DNA from 2 places in the Leptolyngbya sp. GB1-A1 genome. Region 2 is predicted to be linked to the other one. Evidence: predicted binding sites of a transcription regulator. Region 2 holds the regulator's gene; the other holds the start of a gene.

Region 1 (3,423 bases), on a different contig from region 2:
GCGTCTTCCAGGCGCAGCTTGCGATCCTTCATTTCAGTTTCGGTTGCTGCACCCACCTTGATGACGGCAACACCGCCAGACAGCTTCGCCAGACGCTCTTGCAGCTTCTCTTTGTCATAGGAAGACTCGGTTTCTTCCATTTGACGGCGGATTTGCTCGCAGCGAGCTTGCACTGCCTTTTCGTTGCCTTCAGCCACGATCGTGGTGGTGTCCTTGGTGATCGTGAGACGGCGAGCGCGACCCAGCATATCGATCTTGACGTTGTCGAGCTTCAGACCTGCATCTTCGGTGATCACCTGACCGCCCGTCAGCACAGCGATATCTTCCAGCATTGCCTTACGACGATCGCCAAAGCCAGGAGCCTTGACCGCAGCCACGTTCAGTACACCGCGTAGACGGTTCACCACCAGGGTTGCCAGGGCTTCTTTCTCGATGTCTTCTGCCAGAATCAGCAGCGGACGACCAGAACGAGCGACTTGCTCCAGCACGGGCACGAGGTCTTGCACCAGCGTGATTTTCTTGTCGGTGATCAGGATGAACGGCTCATCCAGCACGGCTTCCATCCGCTCGGTGTCAGTGGCGAAGTAGGGGGAGATATAGCCTTTGTCGAAGCGCATACCCTCGGTGACTTCCAGTTCGGTTGTCATGGATTTGCCTTCTTCCAGCGAAATCACGCCTTCGCGACCCACTTTCTCCATTGCTTCGGCAATCATGGAGCCGACTTCATCGTCGTTTCCGGCAGAGATTGAACCGACTTGAGCGATCGCCTTAGAATCTTCAACCTGACGAGCGTGCTCAGCAATCTTGCTCACCAGGAAGCCTGTTGCTTTGTCAATCCCGCGCTTCAGGGAGATGGCGTTTGCGCCTGCTGCAACGTTCCGCAGACCTTCTTTCACGACCGCGTGAGCCAGCACGGTTGCGGTGGTTGTACCATCCCCTGCGGCATCGTTGGTTCTAGAAGCTGCCTGACGAATCAGCGAAACGCCCGTGTTCTCAACGTGATCTTCCAGTTCGATTTCTTTAGCGATCGTCACCCCGTCATTGACGATCTGCGGTGCGCCAAACTTCTTCTCCAGCACCACGTTCCGACCTTTGGGACCGAGGGTGACTGCAACTGCTTCAGCCAGGATGTCCATGCCTTTTTCCAAGGCACGACGAGCATTTTCGTTGTAAATGATGCGCTTAGCCATAGTTAAACCAACTTAAGTCCAGTAAATACAAATCAGCAAATTCAGAAAACAGTGGAGCGTAATCGTTCAGAAACTAGGAAACGATCGCCAGAATGTCTTTTTCAGACAAAAGTACATACTCTTCGGTGCCGAGTTTGATGTCGGTTCCGGCGTACTTGGAGTACAGCACTTTGTCACCAACTTTGACTTCCGGCTCTTGGCGGTTGCCATCTTCGCCGCGCTTTCCAGGACCCACAGCGGCAATTTCACCCACCTGGGGCTTTTCTTTTGCCGTATCGGGCAGATAAATTCCACCAGCGGTCTTCTCTTCAGATGCGCTGACCTTCACAAACACACGATCGCCCAATGGCTTGACGGTACTAACGCTCAGAGATACTGCTGCCATATCAAGAATTCTCCAAATATCAGAGTAGGTGTGTAGCATTGCTCAGCAGAAATCCGGTTCCTTGGCAGAACCAGTGCATAGCTTGGAAAATAAACAGCCTTGCAATCTGCTTCAGTTTGTCAAGTAATTTCTTGAGCGAGAGTTTAAGGTTTAGCACTCTCAACCCCTGAGTGCTAATTTAGCGGAACGAGACAGACAATTGCAACCGATTGACACCCCCCTTTTGGAGTACGGGTTCCCGAACTGGGGTAGGATGCGCGCTGTAAAGTAGCCCTTTTGGCGCATTGAGCGCGGTTGAATCTAAAGCCCAAATCTAAAACCAGCATTGTTTCAGCCCTGCGAGTTTTATCGCTGGCATGGGCATTCTACTTAAAGTAATTGTTCAAGTAATTCTTCAGACAGCCTAATTGCCTATTTCTAAAACTAAATTCAGCAAGATTTCCGTTTCATGCATCAGTATTTATCAAAAAAATTGCTGCTGCTTGCAAGATAACTATCCAGCTATGGGTATATTTCCCCTAGATTTCTGAGGATGGTCTGTCTCTACCCGCCTTCCAGTTTCGGTATTTAAGCAACTTCTAAAAGATTTACAAAGTTAATTTCTCAAACGTTACAAGTTTCGCTTTTTGCTGCTTCCACTTCTGACCGCATTTACCCATGACTGAAATTCGATCGACGCTCATTGTTGTTGACCCCGCCGTTGCAGACTATCAAACCCTGCTGCAAGGAATTGGGTCAGATGCAGAGGTTGTTTTGCTCGATCCGTCCCAGGATGGCATTGCTCAAATTACGCAGCTTTTAGCGGCGCGGCGCGATCTGCTCAGCCTACAAATTGTGTCTCACGGCAGCGAGGGTGCGGTGCAATTGGGTTCGGCACAGCTCAGTGGGTCAACGCTCGGTCAATATGCGCTCCTGCTTCGGCAATGGTCAGCTTCTTTTCGTCCGGGTGCGGATCTGCTGCTATGGGGCTGTGATGTAGCGGCGGGAACCGTGGGGCGATCGTTCCTAACCGAGTTAAGCCAGCTTACCGGGATAGATATTGCCGCCTCAACTAATGTGACAGGCAGTGCAGCGCTGGGCGGAAACTGGACGCTAGAAGCCACAACCGGAGAAGTTACGACGCCGATCGCCTTCTCACCCCAGGCACTCGAAGCCTACAGCCAGAAGCTCGCAACCTTCAATGTGGGCAGCTACGACGATCTGATGGATGCGATCGATGATGCAAATAGCACCGCAGGCGATGATATCATCAATATCACGAACGACTTTGATATCATCGGTGCTTTGCCAAATATCAAATCGAACATTCGCATCCTGGGTAACAACAAAACCCTCAACGGTCAAGACCATCGTATTTTTACCGTTGAGAGCGGGACAGTTCTGATTGAAAACCTGACGCTTGATGGCGGCACTGCAAAAGGAGCAGATGCAACCCTGCCCGGACAAACCGGAGGACTAGGAGAGGGCGGCGGACTCTTGATCATCGGTGGCAACGTTACGCTGGTTCGCGTCGGGTTTCAAAACAACAGCGCAATCGGCGGCACGGGTGGCAATGCTCCCGGTGAAACGGGCGGAAAAGGAGGAGATGCGCGAGGCGGAGCCATTTCGATTCAGGGTGGTTCACTGCGCTTAGCTAGTGTGACATTTAATGGCAACGCAGTTTCGGGCGGAAGCGGCGGCACGGGCGCAACTGTAGGAGCTTCTGGGACTGGAGCTGCTAGGGCACTGTTTGTTAACAACGGTGTAACAGTAATTACAGAGGGCGATCCGGCTTACAACGGCGATACGGTTGTCGGGTCTGTGGTGAAAGTGAATGTGCCTAGGGCGACGATCGCCCGGTCTGCTGCT
Region 2 (3,423 bases):
GGCAGCAACGTTGTTTCTTTCAGGAACTCTGACGGTCATCGGCTCTCTCCTTCACATCTGACGTCTCTGAAAGATATTGTTGACAGGATCTTCCCGATTCACATCAGCAGTTTACCGACTGGCTGTTTGAAGTTTTCAAAAAGAAGATGCGAGAATTCCGCGATCGTGCTGATGTCCCCCCGGGGAGGATTAGAGGGAGAGGAAGTGAGGAGGTAAGCAGGTCAGCGGGAGCTCAGCGGAACAGGTTGGCGAGACAGGTTATGCATGATGTGCCCCTTGCCTTTCGTTCAGAGTGGGCTTGCGGAAGTCGAGGGTTCCGGGTAATTTGAACTTAAGATTTTGAAAATATCTTCTTAACAAATCTTAGCTTAAGAGCAGATCTTGCTTGATTTGTCGGGGATTCACTTAAGTGATCCTTTACCAGATGAGTGGAATAGTCTGGAATTCACTCATGCCCCACTTTCACAGCGGCTCACTACCTTGAAGTATTGAAATTGAAGTATTGAAGAAGTATTAAAGTATGACAGCCCAATTTAACCCAACCTTTGATGCGATTACAGTTGAGCAACTGGCAGAGCGGCTCAAGTCACAGGATGATTCAGCGCAGCTTATCGATGTTCGTGAGCCCGAAGAAGTCGCACTCTCCTCCCTGGAGGGTTTTTTGAACCTGCCGCTGAGCCAGTTTAACGAGTGGTCAGGGCAAATCTTCAGCCAGTTTGACCCACAGACAGAGACGATCGTGCTGTGCCATCATGGAATTCGATCAGCGCAAATGTGCCAGTGGTTGCAGCATCAGGGCTTTTCTCAAGTAAAGAATGTCACGGGCGGCATCGACGCCTATTCTCTGAGAGTCGATCGATCGGTTCCGCACTATTAATTGACTTCCCGATTTCTAGACGATTTCTGGACTGTCTTCAGTTTTCGTTCATTCTATTCCCATTCATTCTATCGGTTGCTCCGACGTTGCTCTTATGTCCTTCCCTGTGAAACTCAACTCGCGCCAGCAGCAGGTGTTTGGCGCAACAGTTCGCTACTACATTGCGACTGCTAAGCCTGTTGGCTCAGAAGCGCTGTTAGAAGAATTTAACCCCAGAGTTAGCTCAGCGACGATTCGAAACGCGATGGGCTATTTAGAAAAAGCAGGCTTGCTGTATCAGCCTCACACCTCTGCCGGGCGGATTCCCTCCGATTCGGGCTATCGGCTGTATGTGGATCAATTGGTCACGCCTTCGGACACACTGGCTCGTCAGGTTGCCCAAACGCTAACTGAACAGTTGAACTGGGAAGAAATGAGCCTGGAGTCACTGCTACGGGGGGCTGCTCAGATCCTATCGACGCTAAGCGGCTATATTGCCCTGGTGACGTTGCCCCAATCCAGCACAGCCCAGCTGAAGCATTTGCAGTTGGTTCAGCTTGATTCAGCGCGGCTGATGCTAATCGTGGTGTTAGACACCTACGAAACCCAATCGACCCTTGTTGATCTGCCACTTTCTGAGGATGAAAAGACCGACAGCGATCGCCTCGACCGAGAGCTGCAAATTCTCTCCAACTTCCTCAACAGCGAACTGCGGGGGAGAACGCTGAGCGAAATCGCCACGCTAGACTGGACAGAACTGGGGCGCGAGTTCGATCGCTACGCCACCCTGCTGCAAACCTCGCTGCTGGAGCTGAATCAGCGTCGTCGCCTCTCCCTCTCTACGCAGATTTTGATCAACGGTGTTGCCGAAGTCCTGAAGCGACAGCCCGAATTTTCTGAGCTTCAGCAGGTTCAGCCGATCGTGCATTTGCTGGAATCTGAGCAGGATCAGCTCTGGTCGCTCATTTTTGAGTCGGCAGACTCGGAAGGAACGGGTAAGCGGGTCTCGGTACGAATTGGGGCAGAAAATCCGCTGGAGCCGATGCGCTCCTGTGCGTTAGTATCTGCTACCTACCAGCGCAACTCCATTCCTGTCGGCAGCGTCGGAATGCTAGGGCCTACTCGGATGGTGTATGAAAATGCGATCGCGATGGTCGAAGCGGCGGCAGATTATTTGTCAGAGGCGATTAGTCAAAGCCGGGAATGAGGGGAGGGGTCGATGGGTTGATGAGGGGTGCGCAGGTTCGCTCCCTTGAATTTCGCGCTGGAACCTTTACGCTAAAAGGGTAGAACTTTTCTCTCATCGCTCTCAGGAAAACGCATGATGGATTGGAGTGCGGCTCTGCCGACGTTTGTGGTAACGCTCCGCGAGGGCGTTGAAGCGGCTCTTGTCGTGGGCATTGTGCTGGCGTATCTCAGCAAAGCAGGGCAGTCTCGCCTGAATCGCTGGGTCTATGCGGGAATTGGGGCTGGCGTTGCGGCGAGCGTGGCGATCGGCATTGTCTTGAGCAGCGTCTTGGCGGCACTTGAAACGGCAAATCAGCCCAGCGCCAAACTCACTAAAGAACTACTGGAAACCGGATTTAGTTTACTGGCAATCGGCTTATTAAGCTGGATGCTGATCTGGATGACCCAGCAGGCAAAAGCCTTGAAGTCCGAGGTGGAAGGCGCAATTACTTCTGCGCTTGGCAAAAGCGAAAACGGCGAAACTGGTGCAGGCTGGGGCGTGTTTGGACTGATTGCGATCGCCGTACTGCGCGAAGGCTTCGAGACGGTTCTGTTTATCGCGGCAAAATTTCAGCAGGGCTGGCTTCCGGTAGTCGGAGCCGTGGCAGGGCTAGCAGGCGCAACGGTGATCGGCGTTTTGCTATTTCGGCTGGGTGTCAAGATTAACCTGCGGCAATTCTTTCAAACCATGGGGGTGCTGCTGTTGCTGATCGTTTCGGGCTTAGTCGTGTCTGCGCTGCGCCATTTTGATCGGGCAATCGGACTGCTGGCGCAAATCAATCCTGATACAAACTGGTGTATTGGTCAGGGGTCATCCTGTCTGCTGGGTCCGCTTGTATGGGATTTGAGTAGCATTCTGCCCGATCGTCAGTTTCCGGGAATTCTGCTGAAGGCACTCTTTGGCTATACGCAAACGCTCTATCTAGCGCAGGCGATCGGTTATATCCTGTTTCTAGCAATTGTGGGAGGGCTGTACGGTCGCAGTTTAACGGATCGCAAGCAATCTCCTCATTCAAGTAAGACTGCTTCGGAGCAGAGCTAACTTAGCTAATCAAGCCAATCAAGCCAATCAAGCCAACAAAGCCAATAAAGCCAAAAAAAGAGGATGGTTATCCATCCTCCTGGAAAGGCTATATGACTTTTTAAGCCACCAATTCGATCGCCTTAAATCTAGCGGCTGTGATAGTCCTGAAATGACTGATAGCCCTGATCAGCGCTGTAGAGATGGCAGCGATCGGTAATTTCTTGCATCAGTGCCCAGGAAAACTCGGTTTCGTAGAGATAGCTGCCCCAGTTTTTCCGCAGGCTCTCGTGTGCCATTCGCAAACGGTAGGACGGAA

The links. The regulator HrcA, encoded in region 2, represses chaperone genes, less so after heat shock. The targets are predictions, from matches to a motif close to ANTTAGCACTCNNNANTNNNGAGTGCTAANT.
Region 1: groES (co-chaperone GroES) is a predicted target of HrcA. The motif match lies at 1,724-1,754, and genes of this name have one in related genera.

The regions. Positions count from the first base shown of each region.
Region 1 covers NZ_JAMPLI010000014.1:41,675-45,097, forward strand. The annotation lists gene groL (chaperonin GroEL) at 1-1,190, opposite strand, end outside; gene groES (co-chaperone GroES) at 1,264-1,575, opposite strand; gene NDI45_RS15180 (DUF4347 domain-containing protein) at 2,233-3,423, shown strand, end outside.
Region 2 covers NZ_JAMPLI010000002.1:354,729-358,151, forward strand. The annotation lists gene NDI45_RS03470 (hypothetical protein) at 1-39, opposite strand, end outside; gene NDI45_RS03475 (rhodanese-like domain-containing protein) at 521-877, shown strand; gene hrcA (heat-inducible transcriptional repressor HrcA) at 972-2,063, shown strand; gene NDI45_RS03485 (FTR1 family protein) at 2,181-3,125, shown strand; gene NDI45_RS03490 (fatty acid desaturase) at 3,254-3,423, opposite strand, start outside.